DNA from 2 places in the Veillonella rodentium genome. Region 1 is predicted to be linked to the other one. Evidence: a T-box and tRNA genes for the amino acid it is inferred to sense, from the RefSeq annotation. Region 1 holds a T-box; the other holds one or more tRNA genes.
What was found. The T-box of region 1 lies ahead of thrS (threonine--tRNA ligase). A T-box ahead of a tRNA ligase gene usually reads a tRNA of that ligase, here a tRNA-Thr.
Positions count from the first base shown of each region.

Region 2: it has a tRNA-Thr gene. The T-box ahead of thrS (threonine--tRNA ligase) is inferred to sense a tRNA for this amino acid. The anticodon was not compared.

Region 1 is NZ_LT906470.1:1,328,137-1,344,334, reverse strand. Features, by position in the region: gene mltG (endolytic transglycosylase MltG) at 1-771, shown strand, start outside; gene CKV62_RS06165 (O-methyltransferase) at 795-1,400, shown strand; gene CKV62_RS06160 (peptidase U32 family protein) at 1,400-2,641, shown strand; gene CKV62_RS06155 (DUF4911 domain-containing protein) at 2,643-2,987, shown strand; gene CKV62_RS06150 (hypothetical protein) at 3,084-4,073, shown strand; T-box leader at 4,257-4,486, shown strand; gene thrS (threonine--tRNA ligase) at 4,628-6,538, shown strand; gene CKV62_RS06140 (DASS family sodium-coupled anion symporter) at 6,673-8,157, opposite strand; gene infC (translation initiation factor IF-3) at 8,555-9,073, shown strand; gene rpmI (50S ribosomal protein L35) at 9,092-9,289, shown strand; gene rplT (50S ribosomal protein L20) at 9,336-9,686, shown strand; gene CKV62_RS06120 (DUF6693 family protein) at 9,827-10,141, shown strand; gene CKV62_RS06110 (MmcQ/YjbR family DNA-binding protein) at 10,620-10,979, shown strand; gene CKV62_RS06105 (DUF2075 domain-containing protein) at 11,085-13,067, opposite strand; partial or broken gene CKV62_RS09665 (IS30 family transposase) at 13,187-13,484, opposite strand; gene CKV62_RS06100 (hypothetical protein) at 13,768-14,400, shown strand; partial or broken gene CKV62_RS09660 (IS30 family transposase) at 14,493-15,431, opposite strand.
Region 2 is NZ_LT906470.1:324,573-340,770, forward strand. Features, by position in the region: gene CKV62_RS01270 (metal ABC transporter ATP-binding protein) at 1-710, opposite strand, end outside; gene CKV62_RS01275 (metal ABC transporter substrate-binding protein) at 859-1,764, shown strand; gene CKV62_RS01280 (hypothetical protein) at 1,977-2,636, shown strand; gene CKV62_RS01285 (hypothetical protein) at 2,895-3,575, shown strand; gene CKV62_RS01290 (hypothetical protein) at 3,572-4,201, shown strand; tRNA gene CKV62_RS01295 (tRNA-Thr) at 4,251-4,326, shown strand; gene fliB (flagellin lysine-N-methylase) at 4,471-5,370, opposite strand; gene CKV62_RS01305 (PepSY domain-containing protein) at 5,527-6,090, shown strand; gene CKV62_RS09505 (PepSY domain-containing protein) at 6,455-7,447, shown strand; gene alr (alanine racemase) at 7,784-8,896, opposite strand; gene CKV62_RS01325 (2-hydroxyacid dehydrogenase) at 9,055-10,008, shown strand; gene pflA (pyruvate formate-lyase-activating protein) at 10,224-11,000, opposite strand; gene grcA3 (autonomous glycyl radical cofactor GrcA3) at 11,013-11,249, opposite strand; gene pflB (formate C-acetyltransferase) at 11,325-13,442, opposite strand; gene CKV62_RS01345 (helix-turn-helix domain-containing protein) at 13,962-14,843, shown strand; gene CKV62_RS01350 (DMT family transporter) at 15,008-15,874, shown strand; gene CKV62_RS01355 (hypothetical protein) at 16,097-16,198, shown strand, end outside.

The DNA.
Region 1 (16,198 bases):
ACATTGGCGTCTATTGTTGAACGTGAATCTCTATTTGATGCGGATCGTCCGACTATTGCTGGTGTATTTAAAAAACGTTTGGCTCATGGCATTCCATTGCAGTCCGATGCGACGATTTCCTATGTACTCGGTTATGCGAAGGAACATGTAACATTGGGGGATACTCAATTACAGAGCCCTTATAATACATATGTGAGCAAAGGCTTACCACCGGGACCGATTGCAAATCCCGGTAAAAAATCTCTTGATGCGGTGCTTCATTCCGAAAACACGGATTATTTGTACTTCGTAGCGGATAAAGAAGGTCATAATCACTTCTCTAAAACCTATGAGGAACATTTAGCGGCGGTTCATAAGATCTACGGCAGTGATTCCACGTCGTCCAGTAATGAATCCGCGGCGCAGGCGGCAGGGCCTAACTATGATGTGGCTGCTGCTACTACTGAGCCTAATTACAATTACAGTTCGGCGGAAGCGGTGGAAGCGGATTCTCAATATGTTGATGTAGAACCGACCACTAAGTATACACCGACAACGATTCCTGTCACGACGGCACCGGAAGCCGCACAGAGTGCACCGCCTGCAACATCGAATGCCGACTCCGGCAGTAATTATGTACCGACGACGATTCCTGTTACGACGGCACCGGAATCGATGCAGAACGTGATTCCGAATTCGTCGCAGTCGAATGTGCCGCCTATTCAGGTACAGCGACCGCAACCCGTGAATCCGTCCGGCGGGACAAACTCCAATCAATACAACTATCGATAATGTAGGAGAATCTATCTACTTTCATGACATTAAATGATATTTTAAATGAACAGCGTATTTATGCGATGCTTAATGATGTACCGATTTTGCGAGAATCGGAGGTACATCTGTTTGAAGAATTAATAGGATTATATCGGCCCACCTCCGTGTTGGAGGTGGGCACCGCCATTGGATATTCCACCCTGTTGATGGCTCCTCTGCTTGATGAGGGAGGCCGCATTACATCCATAGAACTGGATGAGGTGCGTCATAAAATGGCGAAATATTATATTGACCAATCCGCCTATGCGGATGAGATTACCTTGATTCAAGGTGATGCGTCTCAGGTGTTAACGAATCTTGTAGGCGAATATGATCTCGTCTTTTTGGATGGGCCGAAAGGTCAGTATTTAAAACAATTGGAACTGATTTTGCCGCATGTGAAAGAAGGGGGCGTTATCCTCGCGGATAATGTACTCTTCAGAGGTTACGTGCGCGGCGAAAAAGAGGCGCCGAAGCGCTTTAAGACAATCGTTAAACGATTGCAGGAATATTTGAACTTTGTAGAAAACAAAGAATTATTTAATACCACGATTTACCCTATGGGGGACGGTATGAGTGTGAGTGTGTGGAAAGGACACAACCAATAATGGCAGAACATTTTATGGAATTACTTTGCCCAGCGGGCAATATGGATAAATTGAAGATGGCGATTCGCTATGGCGCGGATGCCGTCTATTGTGCAGGGAAGCGTTTCGGACTTCGCGCGGGAAACTCGAACTTCTCCGATGAAGAGCTGAAGGAAGCGGTGGAATTTGTACATTCTCATGGCAAGAAAATCCACGTCACCTGCAATATTATTCCTCATAATGAGGACTTTGAAGGCTTGGAGGATTATTTGAAATTCCTTGAAAGCATCAATGTCGATGCCATCATCGTGGCGGATATGGGAATTTTCAGCCTTGCAAAACGCGTGGCTCCGGGGCTTGAGTTACACGTGAGTACGCAAGCGTCCACTACAAACTGGCATACTGTACAGATGTGGAAGGAATTGGGGGCCGCCCGTGTCGTGGCGGCTCGTGAAGTATCGCTGGCGGACCTTAAAGAAATGAAGGACCATGTAGATATCGAAATCGAGTCCTTCGTTCATGGTTCCATGTGTATCTCGTATTCGGGACGCTGCCTTCTATCGAACTATATGACGGGAAATCGCGATGCGAACCGCGGTCAATGTTCTCAATCCTGCCGCTGGAAATACTCCCTTGTGGAGTCCAATCGTCCCGGCGAATATTATCCTATCGAAGAGGATGAACATGGTACCTATATTTTTAACTCCAAGGATTTATGCCTGATTCATCGTATTCCTGACCTCTATGAGGCCGGTATAGACAGCCTTAAAATCGAAGGCCGCATGAAATCCGTTCACTATGTTGCGACGGTGGCCAAGGTGTATCGCACAGCTATCGACACGTATTTGAAAGAAGGCAAGGACTGGTATGTGCGTCCTGAATGGATTGAGGAATTGGAAAAAATCTCTCATCGTCCGTATACTGACGGCTTTGCCGAAGGTCGACCTGATGAAAGCGCACAAAACTACGGTAAATCCACGAATACGCAGAGTCACGATTTCATCGGTTTAGTTTTGGGCTATAATGAAGAAGAAAAATATGTGGATCTTGAACAACGCAATAATTTCAAGGTCGGCGATAAGGTTGAATTCTGTCAGCCGAAAGGTGATTTAGTCGAAGCCGTTATCGAGATGATGACGGATGAGGACGGCAATTCTATCGATGTGGCACCGCATGCGCAAATGAGAGTCCGCCTTTATATGGATACGCCTCTTGAGCCGTATTCCATGATGCGCCGCGAGTGTAATCAGAAGGGAGACTGATATGAGCGGTACTCGATTAGAAGTGAACCATTCGAAGGTTTCGGAATTACCGGGTCGGAATCAATCTGTTCTGTCCGATGATCCGTTAGTGCCGAGCCGCTCCATAGGGGCTTTTGAAGAGGCTCCTGATGAGTCTGACTCCGGTGAAGAAGCGTATGTGTACTTTCATATCGATCCGAAGCATACGAATTTCGTCAATCGTATCATCGAAGGCTATGAGTACGTCGGCGTGATGACCTCTGTTGATAATGAGGGTTTATGTATGGTGCGCTGCACGCCGTCGACCAGGTCTCTGGCTATTGATATTTTGCAAAGTCTGCCCGAATATGTAACAATAGAAGGGTAGCATGGTGTCATTGCTCAGTGTATTTGTGATGATGCCGAATTTTGGTGTATAGCTTATCAGGCTATAGTGAAATAATAGAGAAATGAGAGTAAATCTATGAAACAGTCTATTTTGAAACGTGCTTTATTAACAGCTTGTCTCGGTGTGTCTATGGCAGGCGTCGCTATGGCGGGCCCTGTAGGTCCCGTTGTTATCCCTCAAGCGGGAGAAGTGGTTGTGATTAACCACGGACCTGATCTTACGTTTACAGGGAATATCAATTTTGATGTGGAAAGCCAGGAAAACAATAATTTAAAGGTCGGTTCCAACGTGGTTCCGAACGTATTGTACGGCGCGGCTTTCAATAAAGCCGGTGCACCGGACACCATTATCCCTGCTCAGACCTATGTTTACGTGGGTACGAAGGACGGTGCGAATGCTTTCACTGAACCGAGTGACGGGGACAAAAAAGGTGCTAAATGGAATGTGGAAACCTTGAAGAAAACCAAGGAGGGCGAAGTGCAATTAGCGAGTCGCGGTGTGCCTGAAAAGCCGCTGGCGAATCAAGTGTTCACCATCAAGGATTCCATTATGCTGAGTGCCGTGGATATCAGTAAAACTGAAGTGGGCCGCAACAGCAAGGGCGTTCTGTATATGAATGTACCTAAAGAGTTGAAACTCACTGCCGATACGGGTATTCCTGATGATGTGCGTGAAACGATGCCGGCCATGTTCCGCGGTAAGCAGGGGGATTCCCTTATGGTGAATCTCATGCCGCTAAATGATGAGGAACGTCAGCAATTGGCGACGAATCCGCATAATGCAAATGCTATCGTATTCAATCGCGGCATGAATATCGCAAAAATGATCGGTTCCTCCGCGCGTACCAGCAAGGTATACACATACATGAAGGACCATTATCTGAACCTCGTTATCGTTGCGAAGGATTATGATGATAACGGTGCACGAGGTAGCGGCGTTATGATGGTGTCCAAGCAGGACAACTCCAACGATATTCTGTTGACCCTTTATAAAGGTCCGGATCTTTCTAGCAGTAAACTGGAAAAGGTAATCGGCGCAATGTTGTCCACGAACTTTAAACGGTAATAACAAAAATAAAACGGCTCGAGGGTGTTTTCGGGCCGTTTATTTAAAATATAAATGTATTCATATACATGAAGAGATACTTTACAATTTATGGCTTTTATAAAAATTACAGTTTCTAGTTTTTATGAAATTTACAGTTATACTGTATTGAAATTTTTAGTACTCTATGATACTATAATCTAGTAAAAAGTTATGCAAAGGACATGATTCTCATATCCCTGTGTGTCAGAGAGAGGCGGATGCTGGAAATGCCTTACACATATATCGGAATTACCCCCTTTAAACTGATTTGTCGAACCTGAAGTAGGCAAATACGGCCGCCACCGTTATCGGGCTTAATGAAGTGAATTAACTATATCGTTCGGTATAGGTAGTTAACTAGGGTGGAACCGCGAATGATCTTCGTCCCTTGTTTGTAGGGATAGAAGGTCTTTTTTTATTACCCAATTTCTACAAGCTAATTACTCAATGTTTATGTATTGTGTGGTAAGTAGGTATATTGGTGAAAGTAGAAAATCAAAGCTATCCTAGTTTATAAATTGGAGGAAAGAAAAATGGCAGATGTAAAAATCATTTTACCTGATGGTAGTGCAAAGGAATACGCTGCTGGCACTACTCTTGGGGAAGCAGTAAAACAACTATCTAACAGCTTGGCTAAAAAAGTACTAGCTGCAAACATAAATGGTGAATTAACAGACCTTCGCGAAGAACTTGTAGATGGCTCTGAAGTTGCGTTCTTAACATTTGAAGATGAAGGGGGCAAACATACTTTGCGCCATACAGCTTCTCATATCTTGGCACAAGCGGTAAAACGCTTATGGCCTAATGCCAAATTGGCAATCGGTCCTGCTATCGATAAAGGTTTTTACTATGATATCGATATGGAACATACTTTGACTCCTGAAGATTTGGGTAAAATCGAAAAGGAAATGAGCCGTATTGTAAAAGAAAATTTATCGATTACTAAATCCGTTATGCCTCGTGCGGAAGCGATTGAATTCTTTAAATCCAAACATGAAGACTACAAGGTGGAACTTATTGAAGACCTTCCGGAAGATGCCGTGATCTCCTGCTACTCTCAAGGTGATTTCATCGACCTTTGTGCAGGACCTCATGTGGCATCCACGGGCAAGGTGAAAGCTTTCAAATTACAAAGCATTGCAGGTGCATACTGGCGCGGCGATGAAAAGAATAAAATGTTGCAACGTATTTACGGTACTGCGTTCGAGAAAAAGGAAGAACTGGATGCATACTTACACATGTTGGAAGAAGCGGCTAAGTGTGATCATCGTAAACTCGGTAAAGAACTCGGCCTGTTCGTTATCAAAGAAGAAGGCCCCGGATTCCCGTTCTTCTTGCCAAAAGGTATGGCGCTTCGCAATGAATTGGAAAAATTCTGGCGCGAAGTTCATCATGAATTTGAATATGAAGAAATTCGCACGCCGATTATCTTGAATAAACACTTGTGGGAAACATCCGGTCACTGGTACCATTATCGTGAAAATATGTATACTACAATCATCGATGATGAAGAATATGCAATTAAACCTATGAACTGTCCGGGCGGTATCTTGGTTTATCAGAATGAAATGCATTCCTATCGCGATTTGCCGTTGCGCTATGCGGAACTCGGTTTAGTACACCGTCACGAATTATCCGGCGCGTTACACGGTTTATTCCGCGTTCGTGCTTTCACACAGGACGATGCGCACGTATTCATGTTGCCGTCTCAAATGCAAGAGGAATTGATGAAAGTTATCGAGCTCTTTGATCGCATTTACAGCCAGTTCGGTTTGAAGTATCATGTGGAATTATCCACAAAACCGGATAATGCGATGGGCGACGATGCTATCTGGGAACAGGCGACAGATGCATTGCGCAATGCTATTGAAGCTAAGGGAATTGATTACGTAATCAATCCTGGTGACGGCGCTTTCTACGGCCCTAAGCTCGACTACCATATCGAAGATTCTTTGGGCCGTACATGGCAATGCGGTACTATCCAATTAGATATGAACCTTCCTGAACGATTCCAGATGGAATATATCGGTGAAGACGGTCAAAAACATCAACCTATCATGATTCACCGTGCGTGCTTCGGCTCCATGGAACGTTTCATCGGTATCCTGACTGAACACTATGCAGGTGCATTCCCTACATGGATGGCCCCTGTACAGGTGAAAATTCTGCCTATCTCCGAAAAACATGTTGAATACGCTAAGCGGTTAGCTAAACAGATGCATCATGACTATGTACGCGTGGAAGTGGACGATCGCAGCGAAAAAATCGGCTACAAAATCCGCCAGGCACAAATGGCGAAGGTACCGTATATGCTCGTCGTAGGGGACAAGGAAGTGGAAGAAGGCACCGTTAACGTACGTAAACACGGCGGCGATGAATTGGGCTCAGTTCCATTTGACGAATTCTTCAATGCAGTTAAAATTGAGATCAAGGAACGTAACTGACAGGTTGATTTAATGGCCGATATATTACTCTTATCGTAAAATGACTAAAAGAAAGTCCTGCAATCTCTATGGTCATAGAGGTTGCAGGACTTTTCAATATAAGGGGAATAACAGCGTTTTATCGTTTCATCCCGCTATGCGATACCGATCCAGTGCCAGTATGTGAGTGTAAATACGAGCATCATGATATAACCGATTATGGTCAACGGAATACCGGTGGTCATAAATGTTTTCACGTCAAAGGTTTCCGTACCGTAGGCCACCATACCCTGCGGCGAGTTGACCGGCAGAATCAGGCCGAAACAAATGGCGTACTGCATGAGCATGGTCACACCGATCGGATTGAGTCCTTCTGCGCTGTGCCCCATGACGATGGAGATAACGATCGGAATCATTGCCGATGAAAGGGCTGTTGCGGAAGCGAAACCTAAATGGATGATGATGAGAAATGCCGCCATAATGGCGATGAGCAGGAAGATGCTGGCTGTTTCGAGGGAAAAGGCGTTTACGAACACTTGAGCAAGCCAGGTTGCCGCTTTTGTTTTTAGTAATACGGAGCCGAGACCGATGCCGGCGCCGAACATGACGATGGATCCCCAATCGATATGTTGCTGCGCAAACTTCCAGTCCATGATACCGAGCCCAGGAAAGAAGAACAGGGCAATGGCGACGATGGTGGTAGTCGTGGTATCGATGGAATGCAGTTTACCGCCGGTAGCCCATAATGCGAGAAGCCCGATCGAGATGCATAACAGTTTCTTTTCATCCGCTGTCATGGGGCCGATTTCATTGCGCATTTTAGCCAGTTGTACATCACCTCCGACGAGCTCCCTGAATTCGGGTCTGATTAACAGCTGTGTCACTATGTAAGTGATAACTGCCATGGTAATCGAGAACGGTGCCGCCGCGATGAGCCAGTCGGCCCAGCTGATGCTGGCGTTCATCTGTGTCTGCATGAAACCTACAGCTACAAGATTCTGGGCTGCCGCCGTCTGAATCATGATGTTCCAGAACGAGTCCGCCTGAACGGCACCGACCATGAGGAGGGCGGCGACTCTGCTTTTTCGTTCAATACCCAGATTTTCAACGATCCCTATGATAATCGGTGCCAGGCAGGCGATACGGGCTGTCGCGCTCGGCACAAAGAAGGCCAGGATGAGCCCCGTAATGATGACGCCCAGATAAATCCGGCTTACCCTGGTGCCCACGCCGGACAGTACGAGCATGGCTATACGCCGGTCGAGGCCGGTCTTGCGCATGGCTACGGAAATGAACATGGCGGCACCGACGAGAATCATGGCCGGTGTCGAATAACCGGAAATGATGAGCTTCAACGCACTGGTCGTGCCTAAAAATTTGGCGGGGGCTTCGGGATTCGGAGAAAATCCCAACAGCAGTGCCGTAAGAGCCGTAATCATGGTGGCGCTTACGGGATAGGATACGGCGGATGTCATCCAGAGGATGACGGCGAAAGCGAGGATGCCGATCATACGGTGTCCTCCTGTGGATAAAGTGTCCGGAGTCGGCAGCGCCATAATACCGCCCAGAATGATAAAGGCGAGTATAAGTCCCGCATTCTGTACTGATGTACGAGGTTTTTTCATTATAGATTCAGACATGACAGTACTCCTTTCTTAAGGATAAAATAAGGTTTCGTTATCGAAATGAATAATATATAAAGGTACATAAAAATATAATTTATACCATTATTATTTAAATATATTGTATACTTTCAGCGGCTGATTTGTCTGTAGCGAATTATATATATGCATAATAAAGATAATAACCGTGACCGGTATGCCGATATCTTATAAGTAATCGTAATTGTGCCGGCAGCGGATTCCATATGATATTTATCGGTAGGGCTTGACAGTATATATTTGATCTGATATCATAATTAAGTAATTTGTGAAGCAGAGGCCATCCGCCACTCACCTGATATCGAGAAGTATGAGGTTAATATAGAGAATTCTATTCGGATGGTGTTTGCCGTCCGTTTTTTTTATTCTCTTGGAGGTGAACGCTATTAGCAAGGATACACCACGCATTAATGAAGAGATTCGTGCTCGTGAACTTCGTGTAGTAGGTCCTGAAAATGAGCAAATCGGTATCATGTCTGGCCGTGAGGCTTTGGCATTGGCTGAAGAACAGCATCTTGATCTTGTGGAAATTGCACCTAACGCTAAACCGCCGGTAGCTCGCATTATGAACTACGGTAAATATCGTTATGAACAACAAAAACGCGAGAAAGAAGCGAAGAAAAAACAAAAAATCGTAACTTTGAAAGAAGTCAAATTACGTCCACATATTGAAGACCATGACTTTTACGTTAAAATGAAAAATGCATCCAAATTCTTGGCTGAAGGTAACAAAGTAAAAGTAACCATCATGTTCCGCGGTCGTGAGCTTTCACATCCTGAACTCGGCATGGCGGTATTGACACGTTTTGCTGATGAACTCAAAGAAACGGCGTCTATTGAAAAAGCAGCTAAGTTAGAAGGTCGTAACATGACCATGATTTTAGTAAGTAAGTAATGTATTGGGAGGATTATTATGCCAAAGATTAAAACTCGTCGCGCAGCGGCTAAACGTTTCGCAGTAACAGGAACCGGTGAATTCAAGCGTGCAAAAGCTTTCAAAAGCCACATTCTTGAAAAGAAATCTCCAGCTCGTAAACGCAATTTACGCAAAGCCACATTGGTTGCAAAAGCCGACTACAAACGCGTAGTTAAATGCTTACCATACGCTTAATCGTTAATAGTTAATCGATCATATCGTAATTTAGGAGGAATATACAATGGCAAGAGTGAAAAAGGGCGTTACAGCTCATGCACGTCATAAAAAGATTTTAAAATTAGCTAAAGGTTACCGCGGCACACGTTCCCGTTTGTTTAAAAAAGCTAACGAAACAGTAATGAAAGCGTTGTACTACGCTCGTCGTGACCGTCGTGCGAAAAAACGCGAATTCCGTCAATTGTGGATCGCTCGTATCAACGCAGCGGCTCGCATTAACGGCACAACTTACAGCCGTTTCATCGCCGGTTTGACTAAAGCAGGCGTTGAAGTTAACCGTAAAATGTTGGCTGACTTGGCAGTTAACGATGCAGCAGCATTCGCTAAACTTGTTGAAGTAGCTAAAAACGCTTAATAGTATAACAACCAGATTAAGGACTCTCTGATGAGGGTCCTTTTTTGTATGGTGAAAGCAGCATTCATAAGATGAATTAATCTGCTTAATAATGTATAATATATCTATTATGTAAAATTATTTTATGAGGAGTGAACTTTATGACAGGACAAATGGAATCTCGATTTGAAGGCTCTGTACTTGGATATATCGGGTATACTTTGGCAGCGTTTCTGATTACGGTATGTACCTTCGGCATTGCATTCCCTTGGGCGGAGGTTATGTTCCGGAGCTGGATTTGCCGTAATACGATTATTAATGGTAAACGACTTTACTTTGATGGAACTGGTACACAACTATTTGGTAGTTATATTAAATGGTGGTTCTTCACCTTTATTACCTTTGGCATTTATAGCCTTTGGTTGTTCAATAAAATGACACATTGGCGCGTTAAGCATACACACTTTGTCGAGTAATAGAATAAGAAATATATTTTAAGTATTAAAGCCTATAGTACATATTCAGTACTATAGGCTTTTGTCGTATCCGATATATTATTTTCTATACCCGCCACATCCTCTTGTATTAGAGTTTGGGCCACAATAACTTTGGCTAGTATTGTTACAAGTTGTATTACTAGAGTTATTGCAGTTGTATTGTGTAGTAGTATTACAACTTGTTTGGGAACCATTGCATACATAATCGTAAGCAAATCCTGTAGATACTGCAACAGTCACGGCTAAAAAGGTCATGACGAGCATACGTTTTGTAAATCTCATATGTATCATCTCCTTAATTTTATACTTATATTGTACTACTATAGGTCAAATATTATATTATATTATATTATATATAAGTTATATATAAGTTATTTAAGCATTGGTATTTTATAGGATAAATGCTGTATGCGTAGACATGTATTAAAGTTAGCCTATATAAACGAGGTGAGATACGATGAATCGTAATGAATTAATTCAATACATACAAAAAGAATATATCTGTGATGTAGACTATCCATGGGAAAAATACCCTGACTATGTAGTAATTCGACGTAGAGACAATCAAAAATGGTTTGCGGGAATCTTTAATATTCATGGACAGCAGGTAGGACTTGATATAAGTGAATCATTGGATGTAGTAAATCTTAAATGTGATCCTGATTTGATTCCTAATTTGATTCATGAAAGTGGAATCTATCCTGCATATCATATGAATAAACAGCACTGGATCTCGGTGGATATTGAAGGATATAAAGATGTAGAGAAACTTAAAATGCTGGTGGATATGAGTTATAGATTGGTTGGTAAGAAGTAATAGTAATAGTAATAGTAATAGTAATGTATATAGATTTTGTTCTTAAATATAAGAGCCAGTGGTGCTATAGAAATAGCACTACTGGCTTTCTGTTTGTATAGAATACTATAACTTATGCAGCTTGGAGTGAAGTTCATCTATATTAGAATTCGGTTTGTCGGCGGCCATTGGTTGTGTCGCTAGAACAACTTGAGGTTCGTTGTAAGTATAGTTTAACTGATGATTATAGGCTAATTTAAAGTAATTGGCTAAGTCTTTATTTGTACAGTAGATGTAGCAACCTTTTTGACCACGTGTCATTAATGTACGGTATGTATTTTTTACAATTTCATTTGCAATACGATGTCCTTCTTCAGGGTTTTCTTTTAAAATTTTTTTGATACCTTTGATAGACTGATCTGTTTTAGCACGTTTATTAATATCTACGATGAGTTTGCCATTTTCATAACGTAGATCATCACCGATAATAACACCTACGTATTCAAATTCAAGGCCTTGAGTGGTATGAATACAGCCCGCTTCATTAATAGAATCTGGATCTATTGCATATGTAGTAGAATTTCCTAAGTTCCAGCTGATTCCAAAATTATGTTCCGGTATTTGGATATCTTTTACAAGAGAAGTTGTTCGACCTTCCTTAGGCCAATCCCAACAATAGCCTGCTAAAACTCGAGACTTATTGTTTATCTCATTTTTTGCTTTTATAGCAGCATACATAGCATTAGGATCATCAAAAATCCTAAAGTCATAATCACCTTCAAAACCATCATAGTTTGCTGTTTCTGCAATTTGAAGAACGTTGTCTAACCAAGCTAAATAGCCGTCAGAGCCATTACAACGGAACTGGGATTCTAGTGCGCCCTCATAAACAAGAGCCTTTTGCTCAGTACTAAACTTTAATATTTTATCGATAGTACCTGCATCTTTAAATGTAACACGTTGATTTCGATCAATAAAGAAGACACTAAAGAGGGAGGCATTAATAATTTCTTTGATTTGGTCTTCTCCTTCATTTTGGTACATTCCAGATTTTTCACGTAATCTATGTGCTTCATCAACAATTGCAATTTGAAGTGCATTTTTAGAACGTGTATGGAATGTGCCACTACTTTGGAATAATGCTTTAATCTCTGTTTTCTTGAACCCTTTTTGTAGTATAGTACTATATACATTACGTGGTGCAGCATTAGATGTAATGTATTGAGCCATATAGCCATTATGAATACATTCTGCCAATAAGTTTATTGCTACAACACTTTTACCAGTGCCGGGACCGCCACGAACAATATATACAGTTTTTTGATTGTTCTTAATAGCATCTAGAGCAGCTTTTTTTATGCGTTCGAATTCAACCTTTTGGTCATCAATAAGAACAAATTCTTTATTACCCTTCAACATACTTAGAATCGAATCCTGAAGAGCTTTAGACGGTCTGAGCCTACCATGCTCGATAGATTCCATGATATTTGTTGTGTCAGGTTTTGGGATATAGGTCTTGATAAAGTTACGTAAGTTATTCATCTGACCTAATGTAAACATAGGGGATATGTCTAATATAGCACTATAGATTGGATCTCGTAATTCAGTTGAGATACTTTCATCAAAGTTATGTAAAAATGCACATGGATGTAACTCAATAGGTCTCGTCTGTACATCTTCATTAAAGTTTTCAATGAGGCTACAGTATGACCAGGCTTGGTAGGAAGGGTGCGTGACCTCACGAAGTCCGCCGCTGAGATAGGTAGATACAATATTATCCTTATCTTCTACTTTGAAAGCTTCGCCCCATTGTTTTAATTCAACTATAATAACGTGTTCTTTATTATTCTGATCAAGGCCGGTAATAATAAAATCGACACGCTTTTGGGTGTTTGGAACGATATATTCAATGGCAACACCAGCTAAGTCCGGTATGGCAAGATCACGCATGACATTAGCCATATAGGATAATGAGGTCTGCCATGAATGAATCTCAGATTCGCCAACACGACGATATTTCTCTGTTAATGTTTGATGTAATTTTTTGACCAAGACACCTTGCTCGAAATCGTTGATAAAAGATTGTTTTGTGGATGAGTAGATAATCATTTTGTAATCCTGATTTAAAATGAAGGAATTTTCATGAAAAATGTTGAATAATATTATTATAACATTATGATTAGGTAAAAAAGAAAGTTGAGGAGTGTTTAAAATAGATAAAGTAAAACTTAAATTGCAATATGAAATTGAACAGTATTTAAATTTACTATTTTATTTACTATTTTATTAACTTCTTCTAAAAAGACTTTTTGTGGTGTTTTGTAATGTAATATATTACGTGGTAAGTTGTTACACAGTGAAGAGTTCAGCGTAGTGTATGTTCTGAGATACTTTCTATTTGTTTTACTTTCGGAATAAAGCGACGAAGTAAACCGTTATGTCTTTCGTTAGAGACTCGTTTCCAAGCTGAATAGGGCCTTGTATGATAGATAGTATATCATCTTCAAGGTCAGATATATTTGCAAATACAACTTTAAATTTATTACACCGGATTGTAGTTTAAGGGGTGAATTTAAAGTAGATGAGAGTAAGTGCTACAGAATTTTTTATAAATTGGATAAAAATAAGACCCTTAATAATCATTGGTCGTTTGATACTACTGTTGGATATGCTACACATAAGCGGGGAGGCTTAATGAAATGTGGTGTGTTAAAGTTTTATATAATTATTGTTTAGATTTAAGTAAAGGCATAAATTATTATTGTTGTAAATTAATGTTATCAATATTTATATATGGAGTATAATTAAGATGAATGTTATTGACTGTATTGACTATGTAAGCTATATATATTATATTTTTATATTAATACTATTTTATAAATTTATATATAATGCTTATTATAAGTGTCAATATGAGAAGATTTCTAATATTGGAAATAAAAAATTCTTATATATAATTAGTTGTTGGCTAGAAGAAATATTGATTTTAGCTTTTATTATTCCTGGTGCATTATTAATTACTATAGAATTGTGGGCGAATATTAATGTAACATATCCAATATTAAATAATAATCATAAAGATTTATTGATAGCATCTTTAACAGTATTTTCGATTACGACAGCGATATCATTAATTTGTATTAATTTTGAAAAAAATGTTTTTAGTAAATTTATATTTGAGTCTGATTTACCAATGAATCATAACCAACAGCTTGTAAAGAATATGCTATTTAAAATTAAACTGTTTTCTAGTGGGTATAAACATTTATGGATTTCTACTATATTAATCGCCTATACACTTTGGATTTTATTATGTTTAAGTGATAATACTTTAAATAATGGTCAAATACATTATTTTATTTGGTGGAAACTTATTATTGTGAATGGGGTTTCATTTATGAAAACATTAATAGAGTTTTCTTTTTTGAGTAGTAAATTTTAATTTTGATAATTAGCATTAGTTATAGATAGAAGGATGATTTGTCATAGATTTTGTTTATTATAACTTGAATTGCAATAAATAATGCGACAAAATTAAACCAATTTTCTAATCTCATGTTTAAACATGTCAAATGGGGTTTTAAACCCAAGGCATTTTTTAGGTCGATTATTGATCAACATTAGTGCTTCTGTTAGTTTATCTAGTGTTACTTTAGCTAAATCGATTTTCTTAGGAAAAAACTCTTGAAGTGAACCATTACTATTTTTATTAGATACGCGTTACCATGCTGCATAAGCATCGGCAAAATACATTGGTATTCCAAACTCGGTTTCAACCTGTTCATAGCACGCAAATTCTTTACCACGGTCTATAGTAAAAGTTTTAAGTAATTTACTTGTTAATGTGTTGGATAGCGAAATAATAGCTAAAAACATAGAATCCTTAGTTCGGTCATCCATTTTTATTGCTACATAGAATCGAGTTTTACCTTCAACAAATGTAACTAAACAGCCTTTGCTTTTGCCTCTAGATTAAACCATTGTATCTAGTCTCCAAAGCCAAAAAACTTCCCGGTTTTCAACTTCTTGAGTCCGTTCTTTAATGGTTCTTTTAACATTGAATCGTCCACGCTTTTTTGGTGTACCGGGCTTTTTCCCTTTCCGACGAAGTACTGTTTTCGTTATAGTAAGGAAATCACGATGAATCTAGGAATATATTGTCTTAAAGCTTAGAATTCCAACTAATTCAGCACCAACCAATTCTTCTGGAGACCAAGTTTGTTGTAATCCGGATTCAATTAAAGCCGCTAATTGAGGTGTTAGCTTTATTGGTCTTCCTTTATTAGCAGACTTGCTAGTTGCTACTTGTTGTGCTTTAATCGCAGAGTATTCGCCTTTAACACGATTTAATTCTCTTGCTACAGTAGAATGATGGACACCAATTAAACTAGCAATTTTACGAATAGAGTACCTCTCTTTTCTTAAAATTTCTATTTGACTTCGTTTTTCTATGGTAAGATGTATATAGCTCATATTAGAGACCTCCGTGTCATGTATTTGTGGTTATTTACATTTTACATGAGATCTTCAATATGAGTCTTTTTATTTGTCGCAATATAATTTTACAATTCACGGTTGTAAAATATATAGACAGTATTTATAAATAATAAGGTAAGGCAACTATGGATTATAAATATTATTGTTAGTGTTTAGATTTGTTTATCATTTTCATAGGTATATTTAACCCGTTTAGCATTGCTAATAAAATAAGATTAATATCTTATATATTTTTTTATAAGAATGAGTTATAATAGAGTCACAGAAGGATGTATTTATATACAAGACCTTGTGGAGCATTGTTAATAATGTCAAGCGAAATAATATATTTCGTTTGCTGTACTTGTGTTCTATATAATGAGCATATGCTATTAATAGTAATACACAGGTAACGACACTTGATATTATTAAAGTGTTGTTAAGTTGCTGCTGAAGTATCATCTTTAGTGTCTCCTTAATTATATCAAACATTGTTATTGATTTTAGTGGACGATTATGTAATAAAAATACATATGGTGTAAACTGTTAACCCGTAAACTTTAGCTATGCCACTAAGGCTTGTTTACGGGTTTTGCAATTTTTGGAGACTTTTTATGGATTTTCAAGAATGGGAAAATAGGGTATCTATTTTAAATAGAAAATATAATCATTTTGATTTATGGGTTTCTTATAATAAAGTAAAAAAAGCTTAATTGTAGAATGAAATTGAACAAATAAAAAATCCATAGTGAACCTTGTGTTAT
Region 2 (16,198 bases), 1.0 Mb from region 1:
ATCTTTCTGATATCCGTGAAACAGGAGCAGTCCATGTGCGCTACAGGATTACGTCCTGAACTGTGCATGATTTCGTTGGCATACTGTTCCGGGGAGCAGAGATGTCCCTGTCCGTTTGCAATATGATAAATATTCGTGGAGTTCGCAAGGGCCATTTCCAAATTGTGTTCTACGGAAATAATTGTAATATGATGCTTCTGGTTTAGCTCGCGCAGGAGTGCGTAAATGCCCTCCTGACTTTTACGGTCGATACCTGTAGACGGTTCGTCGAGAATGATGAGATCCGGATGACCGATGAGGGCGCGGGCTATGGAGATTCGCTGTGCCTGACCGCCGGACAGCTTGCTGATGAGACGGTCCTTAAAGTCTGTCATGCCGGTTAAAGATAGAACGCGATTTGCTTCGTTTTTATCTTTAATCTTTAATAATTTACGATAGGAGTCGAGGATTTCTCTTACCGTAATGGGAAAGCCGGCGTGGGAAAAATCATTCTTTTGAGATACATAACGGATGTTGTTTGTACTCCGTCTGATACTGCCTTTTACAGGTGTCAGAAAGCCCAGGATAAGGCGAAGCAAGGTACTTTTACCGGAACCGTTGTCACCGACGATGGATATATAATCACCATTATGAATATGTAGATTAAGGTCGTTCAACACGTATGGCGGTTGACCCTGATAGGAAAAATAAAGGTGTTTAATTGATAACATATGAAAACCACTTTTCTGATTGACAAAATTTTTGGTACGTTTATACTATAACTATATTACAAATGCAACTGAGTCGCAACTGCAACAAAGAAGATGTGTCATATTAATTGTGTGCGAAGGCGATCAGTATTAAAAAAGGAGGACTACTATGGTCAGGAAATTGGTGTTGTTAGTCATTGGTATATTGATGACTGCTGTATTTGCGGGATGCGGTAATGATGCTCCGAAAGAACAGGCAAATAAGAAAGTCCAAGTGGTAACAAGTTTTAATGCGATGGCGGAATTTGCGAAGGCCATCGGTGGTGATAAGGTGGAAGTATCCACGATTATTCCGGACGGCACGGAACCTCATGATTTTGAATTGAAACCGGAAAACATGAAACAGCTATCCTCGGCACAGTTATTCGTGTATAACGGCCTCGGAATGGAACCTTGGGATGAACAGGCCATTGCGGCGGCTAAAAATGATAAACTCGTGTCTGTGAAAGCATCCGACGGTGTAGAGACTATTAAAAATACAGATCCGGAGGAAATCAAAGAACATGGAGCAGAAGACCCTCATGCATGGTTGTCTTTGAAGAATGCTAAGATCGAAGTGAAAAATATTAAAGACGCCCTTGTAAAAGCGGATCCGGCGAATAAAGACTATTATGAAAAGAACTATACCGATTATGTAGCGAAATTGGATGCTATGATTAAAAAGTATGAAGACCAATTCGCCAAAGCACCTCATAAAAACTTTGTAACTGGTCATGCGGCCTTTGCTTATCTCTGCCGTGATTTCGGGTTGGAACAGAACAGTGTGGAAGATGTATTTGCCGAAGGTGAACCGAATGCGGCGCAGTTGGCAAAACTCATCGAATACTGCAAAGATAATCATATCACAACTATTTTTGCAGAGGAAATGGCAAGCCCTGATGTGTCTAAAACATTAGCACAGGAAGTAGGGGCTAAAGTCGAAACGATTTATACAATCGAAAGTAATGAAGATAATAAATCCTATCTTGATCGAATGGATGAAAACCTAACAAAAATTGTTGCATCATTGCAATAACATAATTATAAAACTGGCGACCTCGGGTCGCCGGTTTTATTTGGTTTGAGAGATAAATAAGTGGTGCGGAGCAGACAAAACCCAAGTTCAGTATATATTTTTATTAATATGCTAATATCCTTTGGTTACATGTGAATATTTAGTATCTAATTCATAAAAAAATATGATATAATGAGCCCGATATAGTTCGGTTCTAGTTTTTGGGAGGGAAAATGGAAACAAAATGGTATTCAGATATTTGGGCTCTTGTAATTGCTCCGTTTAAACGAGGGATTCCTCAGATTGTAGAACAAGGGTCCTGTCATAAGGGCTTTATTGCCACATTGATGACTTTTTTGCTGTATATTTTCTGCAGTCAGATAATCCCTTTGATCTGCGATGCTTTCTTAGGCGTTCCATTAGGCGAGGTGGGGTCGGAGCTTGGTACGGTAGTAGGACAAGGTTTATTTTCAATTACTCTCGGTATAGTGCTTCTTTACTTTATTCTAGCACTTTACTCGGTTATATTTTCCTGGATTGCCGGTAAATTTAAGATAGAGACAACCTATGAAACTGTATTGACGGTTTGCTGGTATGAGATGGCATATGGACAGATTTTTAAGAGTATTCTGGCTATATGGCAGACGATATTTCTGTTATTTTGCATAGTGTTAAACCTTTCAAATTATGTACGTTATATTGGTCTGGTGGTTTTTGTCTATTCATCATATGCCGTAATACTTTGGTGTTTCTGGGTTAGTGTATCGTTGTTGAGCCGTCAGATTAATATCTCCCGATTAACTGCGCTCGGTATTGCCATATTATCATTTCTGATACTTGCTGCGATTATATGGGGGGCAGGGTTCCTGCTTTTAAAGGGGCTACATGCGTAATTTTGTAGTGAAATTAGATCAGTGATAAATCATATTATCATAGTCAGTATTAATAGTAAAAATATATAGACTTATAAAAGCAAGGTATATTGTATGCCTTGCTTTTGTGCTATAATGAGTATGAAATAAAATAGAATTTTTTAAATATATTTTATATTTATAGATATATTTAAAACTATTGATTATAGCAAGTTATTTATGCCTATGTTTCATGTACATAGGCATTTTATTGAGTGTTTGTGAAAGGTGGTGAAACATATGTTGGCCGGTCTTACAGAATTTGCGTATCGCCTATTGAGCCCTATTGAAGATAAGAATGCTCGTATATATCGTTACGATACAGTTTATGGGCAACTCGCCGCTATGCTGGTGTTGGCACTCATATGTTATCAATTTACCATTGTAGGGGATAGCGTTTATATGGAGGCCATTCGATCGTTTATACGCAATTCCACTATATTCTTGAAATTACAAATCATTCCTTTACCGCTATTGTCTCATCATGATTTAGGATGTTTTGTAAATCGACTATGTTCACAACAGGATTTCTGGAACCTTTCACATCTGTTATGGGTGGTTGTGAAAGCTCTTATCATGTCTATTGTGGTAGGCGGGTATGCACTTGCCAGGGAACGGACCTTCTATGTGCGGACTGTTGTTACCGGGGTACTTCACATCATGGCTGTCAGTCAACTGGTGATAGCTTTGATCACATTAACATTGGGCGTCTTGTTGGTCCTTGCCACATTGCCGATAGGGGTGCAAATTATTATGGGGATAAGCTTGGTGAGCTTATGTGTGTTGAGTCTGATGCTGTTGTTCAATGTCGTGGGACGTATTATCGGTGCCTGTGTCAGCGGTTCCGTCTTTGAAGGTGTGGCTGTTATGGTTGGGGCTGCGATTATCTGTAGTATTTTTGAAGGTATATATACATTATGAGCTGGTATAAAGAAATATTACACCTCTTTACAAAATTAAGTGACAGATCATTTTGGAATATTGTTGACGGCGGAACCTTTAGAAAGGCTCTGATCAACTTGGTGGCTTCCACCATCATTTTATATTTGGTTACCTATCTTTCACCATTTGTAGTGGCAGACGTAATTTCCGTTACGGGCGTTAAATTTCTGAAAGGATTGCCTCAATTTGATGGGATTACTGCATTAGCAAGTGTTTCTTTTCTCGTGGTTCAAGTCGTATTGGGCGGATGTATCTTATGGCGTTTATTGGACCTTGTCGGTGGCCGAGGCTCTTATAAAGGGGTTGTACAGAATTACATATATGGCCTGTCCTATATGAACGCGTTACGCACGTTAATCATAGTTTTAATTCATTTGATAGGGGTTGTCTTATATACTCTGTCGTGGAGACGATACATAGTTGATGTAGCGTATTTTATCACGACCTTCAGTCAGTATTATGCCGTATTTATCGCTGCGCAAATCATGCGTCGTTATGTAAACTTAGGAATTGCCAAGACCTTTTTGGTTATGTTTATCGTAACGGCACTGTCCATTTCGGTGCTCCAACATTGGAATCAATGGCTTCATACCGTATTGAAATAATATAAATTGACAATACCTGTATATAGATGTACTATAAATCTATACATATGCTGGTATAGCTCAGTTGGTAGAGCGGCTCATTCGTAATGAGTAGGTCGTAGGTTCGAATCCTATTATCAGCTCCAACTAAAATAACCGCAAGGCCGTTTGTCCTTGCGGTTATTTTTTTACATCGATGGCATAGTGTGCATCGGTATTAAAAATATACATTCTGTTCTATAAGCCTAGGAATAAATAATCTCGAGGCTAAATTGTGGCTTGGTTATATTTTACGCGTCGTAGTTTTGCAGCAGCAGTTCCACATTATCTTCGTCGTATTCGATTTGTTGGGACCATCTGGCGACTTGTTGCAGCGGCTTACCGTTGATGGCACCGGTCATCAGGATATACTCCGTGCCGTCTTTTGCATAATCGAGCAAAGCTTCCAGGGAATGGTCGGCGAGCATATCGATTTGGCGATACAGAATATATTGATAGACTTTATTGAAAAATGTCGCATCATATTGTGTTTTACCGTCAGTTTTTACATAGTTCGTAACCGTATCAACTAAGATCGATATACGGGCAGAAAGGTCGTTTAACTGGACTGTCCATTTTGCATCGATCGGTTCTGTCGTTTTGTAGAGACTCAACAGGTTCGCATAATAGTCTGCGCTCGGTGTCGGTGTATATTGTAAAAGTTCAGGCTCTAAGCCAAGTCCGAGCAGCTGAAACACATTTAATAACGTTATTGTCTCATCCGTATCGAATTCGTTGTCGTCGTCCTCGATAGTAAATTGTAAGGCGTCTCGCTCCAACAGTTCGACGGAGGCCTCACAGGCAAGACCTACTCCGCAAAGCTCCAAGTCCTCGATATATTTATAGAATCTCGGATGCATGTGACATGTTTCGCAGAGGCCTTCTTCGCCGAGTTCTAAGACGACCTTGCATAAACCTTGTTCGTTTAGTAACGGACAATACGGTTTTTTATCGGTAAAGACAAAGTGGCTGCCGTCATCGTCGACGGTTATGGCGCTGCGCAAGCTTTCACCAAGAGGTCCGGGCATCGTCCGATAACGCCGGGCGGTGGCCTCATCGATGTCGATAGTCCATAGTTGGCAGCATGTATTTTCGCATTTGTCGGCCTTGCATTGAAATGTATGGTAAATGGTTGGATAAATTGAAATCATAAATGCTCACTTGTAAAGGGATAATAATACTATATGCATTGTATCACGGACGCTAATTTTACGCATCGAAAATTATTATGTTTGAAACTGATGAATATAGTGTATAATTGTAATATATAGTGTATAGATACATGTGCTTTATGTATGGAGGAACTTATGAAATCTTTATTTGTAAAAGGTAGTTTAGTTTTAGCGTTAGCCGCTGCGTTCGGCATGCCGAATGTGGCATCGGCGAAATTGGTGCCTGTTCAGCCGACCGTACAGGTCGTTGATGAAAGTCATGCGGCCATTGTAGGGGCCAACGGTTTGTTGAATGCATTTATTCAGAATCATCCTGATGCGGCCATCACGGAAATCTCCTTTGATGCCGATGGGGGACAGATCAAGTACGAAGTGGATGGCTTCAATGAAAGCGGAAAATATGAGCTCATATATATTTATGCGACCAATCAGATCTTTGAAAAACGAGACGGGGATTATCGCAAGTCGTTAAATAAGAAGGCCTTTAATCCTCGCCAGATCCTACCGCCTGCAGCGGTCGTGAATTTCGCGTTTGCCCAGACTAAAGGTCGCGCTGTAAGCCTTAACAGCTGGTCCGTACATAACGAACACCGTAAACCGGTTTACAAGGTTGTATTCGGAACCGATGATTCTCATGAGGTAGCGGTGCGCATAGATGCTATGACCGGTAAATTGTTATCCGTTAAATTTGATGATTAATATGTAATTGTACAGCAGCTCCAATGTCGGATGTATTTGGAAGCTGCTGTTTTTTGTTGTCAGAAATTTTTACGACATTTTTGTGAACGTTTACTCATGAATGATATAACCTGCTGTGATGAGAATGATGCTATCAAGGTCTCTGTCCCGTAAATAAGGGAACAGAGGCCTTTTGTACAGTGTTCATATAGGACTTAAATGGAAACAGAAAATACTGAAGTTTTCTGAAAATTACCGATAAATTCATTTTGCTTTCACCGATATAGAGCGAAATTTGAACCCTTCTACATTTTGAGTTCATAGACCCTCTGTAACATGGGTACCAGTTCAACGAAAGAGAACGACGAAACAGAAGGAGGATATCATGAAGAAGTCTATTTTAAGAAATAGTATAGCCTTAGCAGTAGCAGGTGTATTCGGTGCTACCGTAGCGGTGACTGCGGCAGACATAACGCCGGTACCGGTAACTCAACAACAAGAGGAAACCACATCTGTTGCTCCTATGGATCCAACTCCGGTACCGACTGCAACGAAGGGAACCGTTGCTGCCGCTAGTGCCGCAACTCCTACAGCTCCTGTGCCTGCGATAGACACTGCAACAGCGGCGAAGGCCCCTGGTCAAACGAAGGTAGTTCGTGCATCCAACAGAACAGTTGACGCTGTTGATGCTGATACAACAGGATTAAAAGCTGAGAAGGTAACAAAAGCTGACAAGGCCGATAAAGTGATGAAAGCCGACAAAGGTGACAAAGCGATTAAAGGTGATAAGGGCGATAAAGCAATCAAACCGATAGATGCGAAAAAGTCCGTAAAACCTGAAAAAGCCGATCCTATTAAAGGTGAAAAAAATGTCGCTAAAAAAGATGGTAAACAAGTGATGACGAAGAATGTGAAATCTCCGGCTCAACCGTCCGGCGTAGTTGATGAAAACAGCGTATTCGTAGTAGGTGCTAACCAGCTATTAGATCAATTTGAAACTAAATACGGTAACTCCAAGATTACCAATGTATCTTTCAAAGCAGAAAACAAAACAGCTGTCTATGAAGTAGAAGGTTTCAATACAAGTGGTGCACATTCCATGAAATTAGATGTAGCTACAGGTAATGTTACAGAAGGTCCTGCAAAGGCTTATGACAAATCCATGGATACAGCTGCTATCGATCCGGGTACCATTTTACCTCCGCATGTAGCTATCAATGCTGCTTATGAACAAACGGGCAATGTAGCGACCGGCATCGATTCCTGGTCCGTAGCTAATAAGAACGGAACTCCTTTGTATAATATCCAATTCCATGATGCACAGAATAAACCTGTAAACATCACATTGGATGCGAAAACAGGGAAAGCTGTGAAATAAGCTTTCCTGGGGCTGTCCCTATGCTGTTGTGAAGAACTCTGAGACACACAGAAAAACACTATACACACAATACACACAAGACACACACATAATACACAACACACACATGCGCCCCCTGGATAGGATAGACAAACATTGACTCTCTCCTATGCCGTCTATTGTTCAGGGGGCCCCCCTTATGAATTCGATTCCTTTCCATTCATAAGTTATACACTATATAATACTCTCTCACAATAAGAACGTAACTTACTTCACGGTAAAACACGTATAGGGAACAGCAGAAAAAGGCTCGTCCATGACGGACGGGCCTTTTTCTGTAGTTAATCTTTTCTGTTGTTATATATATTGCCGAGGTACTCGTTCCGAGAATCCGCAGAAGATTTCGTACGGGATTGTCGATGCGAGGGCCGCAATTTCAAGGGCGGAGATGCTTTCGTGACCCTGTGAGCCGAGCAAAACCACCTTATCCCCCGGTTTAACGGTAATCGTATTCGGTACGGATACCATGAACTGGTCCATACAGATACGTCCCACTACAGGGCAACGGGTGCCGTGAATGAGAACGGTGCCTCGGTTTGAAAGACTGCGCGGATAGCCATCCGCATAACCGACGGGGATGGTTGCAATCGTCATCGGTTCCGGCGTTACATACGTGGAGCCGTAGCCGATACCTTCGCCCGCATCGAGGTGCTGTACGTGTACGACCTCGCTGTGAAAGGAGAGAACCGGTTTTAGCCCTAAACGATTCGGTACATCAAGGGACGGCATGATGCCGTACTGGATGATACCGGGGCGTGCATCCGTAAATAGACTGTCCTTTACAGACAAGAGCCCCGCGCTGTTGGCGAGGGAAAAACGATATTCCGCATCAGGACGAAATGCACGAATTTCATCGACCATCTTGTGAAATTTTTCCGTCTGGCTGTGCGCATGTGTCTGATCCGCCGCATCGGCATTGCTCATATGTGAAAAGAATCCATCAACAGCCAGATTTGGATATTGTTCCACCTCTTTGATGAAATCGACGGCGTTTTCGGGACGGATACCGATGCGATGCATGCCTGTATCGACGGCGACAGCGACGTTGATAATCATATCGTGATTGTCCGCCACCTGATTAAGTGCCGCTAAATCGGTAGATTCGCATACGGCGGGGATGGAATTTGTATCGGCAATGACTTCAAAGGATTGCGGCCTTGTGAGCCCTAACAGATAAATTGGGACCATGATACCCGCATGACGCAACGGAATGGCCTCTTCCGGAATGGCCACCGCTAAGGACTCGTAGCCTTCTTCGACGGCGATACGGCCCATCATAACGCTGCCGTGGCCGTAGCCGTTGGCTTTGATGACCGCCGTAGAGGTACTCCACTCCGGTAAGCTGTCTTTAATTTTACGCAAGTTCTCGCGAACGAGACTTGTATTGATGGTTAAATAGGTAGGTCTCATGGTCTTCCTCAATTCTATGTAACATTACTTTTATTGTATAACTTTTAAGGAATTACACAATACTTTTATGAAAGAAATTTATAATTTCTATGTAGTATAATTAATATATATGTTATTAAAAGTTTTCTATAATTGTACAAGAATTTGAGGAGGCTCTCATGAATGAACGCGTGGTAGTGGTAAATGCCAGTAAAATGAATTACGATAAAGCCTTAGATTTTTCCATATTATCTAATGATGTACAGGTTTATGATAATAGTACAAATGCTGAGCTTATTGAACGGATTCAAGGTGCTCGTGTTGTTGTTACAAAAGAAATACCCGTTGATGCTGACTTGCTTTTAAAGTTCCCTGATACTGTGAAACTCATTGTAGAAGCGGGAACAGGCTATAATAATATCGACCTTAATGCGGCGAAAGCAAAGGGGATCACCGTATGCAATATTCCGGCCTATAGCACGGAACGTGTCGCACATACGGTGATTATGATGATCCTTAATTTTGCATCCACCATGCAGCAGCAGATTGTGATGCTTGCGAAAGGGGACCGCAGTAATTTTACAAAATATCTACAGGTGAGTCATACAGAAGTTAATGGTAAAACGTTAGGTGTTATCGGTGCCGGTCACATCGGTATGGAAGTGGTAAAAGTGGCGAAAGCTCTGGGTATGAATATTCTTATTCATACACGCACACCAAAGGCTGATGGCGACGGTATTCGTTATGTGAGCCTTGATGAATTGCTAGCTAATAGTGATTATATTACATTACATTGCCCATTGAATGACCAGACTAAACATCTTATTAATAAAGAAGCAATCTCTAAGATGAAGCCTAATGCGGTCATTGTGAATACCGGTCGTGGTCCCCTCATTAATGAAGCGGACCTCTGTGAAGCATTAGCAGCTAAACGTATCGCTGGGGCAGGTCTTGATGTACAGGAGGTGGAGCCGCCTGCAGAGGACAGTCCTCTCTATACACTTGATAATGTTATCATTACTCCGCACATGGGTTGGAAAGGCCTTGAAACACGTCAACGGCTCGTAGGTATTATCCGAGATAATGTGCAGGCCTTCTTTAAAGGTGAACCGATTAATGTAGTATCTAAATAAAATAGATATTAGAATAAACTGAATATAAAAGAGAATAATGCACTGATAATACCGAAATCAGTATACCAACTGAAGACATCAAAATAGTCTATAAACGCAATAAGAGCCGTCCCCGGTTGTAAGGGGGCGGCTCTATTGATTAGGGCAATATCATAGATCAAGTCCTAGTATATATGAGTATATATATCAAGGGAGGTAGTTATCCTCAAACTTGATTATGATTGTTGTTGTGTTTTGATGGGACTCCACCAATGGCGACGGTAGGCCTTGATGCCTTCCAATACTGTTTTTGAAGCCTGTGCAGCCATATCCTTTGTTGCGGCGGGTATGTCCTCAAGGCGATAGTCAATACCTAGTTCCTTGTATTTGGCAACCCCCATAACGTGGTAGGGAAGGCAGTCAACAGCTTGTAAATTCTTCAGAGTCCCCAGATAAAATCCTAGCCGATAGTGTCGATCGGCATTATCCGTAATGGTCGGAACCACTACGTGGCGAACCCAAATCGGAACTTCCACGTCAGCCGTCAATCTGGCAAACCCGAGTATGGGCTCCAACGGTTTACCCGTTAACCATAGATGCTTGGCTGGATCGATTTCTTTCAGATCTAGGATGACGAGACTGGTGACATTGAGCAATTTACGGTAGGCCACCTCCTGGTGGGGATCAAAACAGATTCCACTTGTATCTAAACAGGTATGGACGTTTCTTTCACGGAAATATGTGAAAAGCTCGATAACAAAATCGATTTGCATGAGAGCTTCCCCACCGGTGACGGTGATACCTCCATTAGTATAAAATTGGCGGTTACGTTCGTACTGGTCCCATAATTCCTGAACGGTCATGAATTTAGCGTCCGCGCTGTCTTCATTCCACGTGTCGGGATTATGACAATAAGCACAGCGCATGGGACATCCTTGCAGGAATACCACCATGCGCATGCCCGGACCGTCAACCGTACCCATCGTTTCAACCGAATGAATACGTCCTGTCATAGAAAACCTCGATTAGATACGTTGGTGGAAGGTACGGGAAATAACTTCGTCCTGTTGCTGTTTTGTCAATTTGTTAAAGTGCACCGCATAACCGGATACACGAATCGTCAATTGAGGATACAACTCAGGATGTTTTTGGGCGTCTAACAATGTTTCGCGAGTAAACACGTTGACGTTCAAATGATGGCCGCCCTTTTGGGAATAACCATCCAATAACTCTACCAAGTTATCAACTTGTTGGTTGCTCATGGGTATAACCTCCTTTCAACCAAGATTGACACTCGTATCGATGCCGGTGAAAGCAGTTCGATACCGTGGAAGATATTATTTATCTTCCTCTATAGTAACATTTGGTTCACTGCATGCGAAATTTGTATTGGCGTTAGGCAGTTGAGAAGGGTCTAACTCAATATCAAAATCGCTCAGGGAAACAAATGTTTCACCAGATTTACCCAATGCGTCCGGAATGATGGAGAAAGTATTGGAGATACCGTCAGAGCAATCACGCCATGGCATTTTAGCTACGGATGCCAACGAGGATACGGCGCCGTGAGAGTCGCGACCGTGCATAGGGTTAGCGCCCGGAGCGAAAGCTTCACCTGCTTTACGACCGTCCGGAGTCGAACCTGTTGCGGTACCGTATACGACGTTGGAAGTAATTGTTAACAAGCTCATAGTAGGAACGGATTGACGGTAGGTAGGGTGTTTGCGGATCTTGTTCATGAATGTGGAAACAACCATAGCCGCTAAGCTATCTACACGGTCGTCATCGTTACCGTATTTAGGGAAGTCACCTTCCGTTTCAAAATCGACGGCGATGCCGTTTTCATCTCGAATAGGTTTTACTTTAGCGTATTTAATAGCGGATAAGGAATCGGCTACAACTGAAAGTCCGGCGATACCGGTGGCGAACCAACGTGTCACCTTGCGGTCATGCAACGCCATTTCCAATTTTTCATAGGCGTATTTATCGTGCATATAATGGATGATGTTCAAAGCGTTTACATATACGCCGGCAAGCCATTCCATCATGTCGTCGAATTTTTCCCATACTTCGTCAAAGTCGAGGTATTCCGATGTGATAGGACGATATTTAGGACCGATCTGCTTTTTAAGCTTTTCGTCTACGCCGCCGTTGATAGCGTACAGTAAGCATTTCGCAAGGTTGGAACGGGCTCCGAAGAACTGCATTTCCTTACCGATGCGCATTGGGGATACGCAACATGCGATAGCGTAGTCATCTCCGGAGTTAGGGCGCATCAATTCGTCATTTTCATATTGAATAGAAGATGTGGCGATGGATAACTTCGCGCAGAAACGGCGGAAGCCGATCGGCATACGAGGGGACCACAATACCGTGAGATTCGGTTCCGGTGCAGGTCCCAAGTTTTGTAATGTATGTAAGTAACGGAAGGACATCCTGGACACTAACGTACGACCGTCGGTACCCATACCGCCGATGGATTCAGTAGTCCATACAGGGTCACCGGTAAATAAGTTGTTGTATTCATGAATACGTGCGAAACGTACCATGCGCAATTTCATGATGAAATGGTCTACGAATTCCTGAATTTGTTCCTCTGTATATGTACCGTTGCGAAGATCGCGTTCCGCATAGATGTCGAGGAATGTGGAGTTACGTCCGATAGACATAGCCGCACCGTTCTGTTCCTTAACGGCACCGAGATAGCCGAAGTAAATCCATTGCATCGCTTCGCGTACATCTTTTGCCGGTTCGGAAATGTCGTAGCCGTAGGAGGCCGCCATCTCTTTTAATTCTTTCAGAGAACGGATCTGATCTTTGATTTCTTCGCGATCGCGGATGACATCCTCCAGCATATCACCCATGGTGATAGCAAATTCCTGATTTTTTTCTTCGATGAGGTAATCTACGCCGTAAAGAGCGATACGGCGATAGTCGCCGATGATACGCCCGCGGCTATACGCATCAGGTAGGCCCGTTACGATATGCGCTGTACGAGCTGCACGCATTTCCGGTGTATATACGTCGAATACACCGTCATTGTGAGTTTTGCGATGTGTTTTGAAGAAGGCTTCCGTTTGGGGATCCATTTTAAAACCGTATTCTTCGATAGCGGATTTTGCCGTACGCAGACCGCCATATGGGAACATAGCGCGTTTTAAAGGCTTGTCCGTTTGTAAACCGACGATGGTTTCAAGGTCTTTGTCGATATATCCTGGCGCGTGCGCAGTGATGTGGGTTGCCACGGAAGTGTCGGCATCAAGCATGCCGCCTTTTTCGCGTTCTTCTTCGTAAAGCTTCAGTACCTGGTTCCACAATTTTGTGGTTCGTTCTGTAGGACCGGCAAGAAAGGAGTCGTCCCCTTCATAGGGGATATAATTTCTCTGAATAAAGTCACGTACGTCAATGGCTTTATCCCACACACCTGTGTTAAAATCTTTCCATGCAGTATGTTGCATCTTGCACCTCCATAAATGGATATAAGTATAGATTTCTATGCCTATAGTGTACAATGTTTGTAACAATTCCACAATAAATAGATGATATAGATTTTCAATACATACTATGCGATTTTGTGAAGTATTTTATAAATTTCCATAAGTCGAATTGTTGAAGTTTGCTTGTATATAGCGGCTTGTATGAGTTTTTTCTTTTTGCGATCTCACTTGATGCATACATAATAATATGAAATTGCATATCAATATTACTGAAGGGTATGAAAATTTCATTAAAGAGGATGAAGACGGATTATTCAATAGTATGATCGGATAGTTTATATTTGTGTACTGTTCGGAGGCCGTTTATATCTTGTACAGAATCAGCCTGTAAGTCTCTATAAATGCACGTATATTGCGATGCTACGGAACGTTGCCGGTCAGGAAAACAAGCGTTTCTTTTCTACACTGACACTATATACTATACTCTGAGCAGCTCTTGTTGAAGAGTAACTGATATTGCCTAAAATAGGAGGTCACATTATGGATTTTAATGAAAAATTACGGGAGTATAGAAAACAATCCGGATTATCTCAGGGAAAATTGGCGGAAACGCTCAATGTGTCGAGACAGGCCATAACAAAATGGGAATCGGGCAGTGGGATGCCGGATATTTCGAATTTAAAGGCCCTTTCAGGTGTATTCAATGTCTCTGTGGATGAATTGCTTTCAGAAGAAGCGGTTAAACCTCGATATCCTTATGAAAGCGTTGTAGAATATGATATCGATGAGATAAAACATTTCGATATTAAATTGGGTTCTGTTAATCATGTAAAAATGAGAGCTGGAGAGGGTGAGAAGATAAAGGTTCAACTGGTCAGTGATACTATTGAAAATTTGACGGAACTGGTGAAAGTAAAAATCGATGATATTAAGAGGCGTATCGATGTGGATGTAAATCGTTCCAAATCCTTATCCGAGGAGTTTGTAAAAGAACATCTGTCGATTTTTATAAATTTGCCTGAAAAATACATGGGAGATACGGAGTTAGCGACCCATTGTGAAAAACTGGAACTGTTTGATATTGATAGTGAAAAGTTTGAGCTGGATGGAGCGGCTAAAGAGATTTATATTGCCGGCGGTAACAGTCATATAGAGCTGGATAACAACTCTCCAATGGATATATATGTAGCGGATTATACGGGACGAATTGATGTAAATCAGATATCGGCGAAATCTCGTCTGCATGTTCCTCATGAGTATGCTTTCAAAGCGGTGAAAAAAGGTATTCGTACTAAATTGCTCTTTGAAGAATGTGGAAATCCTGTGGATGATTTTTCCGTGGCTGAATCAGAAAATTGCATTGAAATTAATGGAATCAATAGTGAACTTACAATAGTCAAGCTAAGTAACCAGTTGCCTTAATTACAGGGCTATTCCTGCAACATAGCTTTCATAAAGTTTTATTACTTGTTCCTACAAATTTGTTGTACATTTTGTAGAACCAATAAGGAAGAAATCGTTTCCTACATAGGAGGTAAAAGGTATAATAGATTGTATATGCGAATATTGTTGAAAGGTGGATGTTAATGACAAATCGAAAGAAAGCACTTTTAGGTGCTTCTGCTACTATTGCTGTGTGGGCTACTGCATTTCCTTTCAGTAAAATAGCATTACAATCCGTAGATTCATTAACGCTTTCTGTAGCAAGGGTTATGGGTGGAGCCTTACTTATGCTGGTAATTGGTGTTGTAAAAGGCTTACACATACCGACAACATGGCGTGAATGGGGACTATATATTTTGTTGGGCGCTACAGGCAATTTCGTTTACCAAGTTGTATTTAATGAAGGGTTGCGCACAATTCCGGCGGCCACATCCAGTATTATTATGGCTTTGACTCCGATGACGACAGCGCTGATGGCCATGATCGTTTATAAAGATAAAATCCGCCCCATAGGTTGGCTGTTTACAATAACGGCTTTTATAGGTGTAGCCATAATCATTCTATGGAATTCCGCCCTTACTATTCCTGTAGGAGCCTTGTGGACCTTGTTAGGTATGATACTCTTTGCAGTGTATAATATTCTAAATCGAGGACTTAGTTTAAAAGGATATAAGCCTATTACCATTGCTATGTGGTCTATGTTTACGGGAGCTATTATGGCTTTGCCTTTTGCGGAACATGCTATTGAAATGATTGCTGTGGCACCGATTAGTGCGAAATTTGCTATGGCCTATTTAGCATTCCTATCTAGTGCATTAGGCTTTGTATTCTGGAGTTTTGCTTTGGAACATGCGAAAAAGGTTTCAGATGTAACCAATTTTATGTATATCTCGCCCATAGTGGCAGCTATTGTAGCCGCATTTTTATTGGGAGAAATTCCTAATATGGGGCTCTATATTGGGGCACCGGTCATTTTAGGATCATTATTTCTGTTTAATCGATATAGGTGATTGTTATAAATAGAAAATTCTATATCTAAAAATAGTGTATAATTATACTTTTGACTTGTAGTAATCGATATAGTCTAAAATCCTCCTGAGTGTATTCACTTAGGAGGGTTTTTATTTAGATAGGAAGTTTTATGAATTGTTTATTGATAAATATATATGAATTGACGTAAAATGAAACTAATGTGAAGCTTGTATAAGGGGTTATGGAGAAAGGGGATATTTATGTACTCTGTAGTTGTAGCTTTAATATTTTTATTTATTATTCTGTTTTTCGTTATAGGTATAATTTCACCAAAACGTGTTTTTCCTAAAAATGAGCAAAAT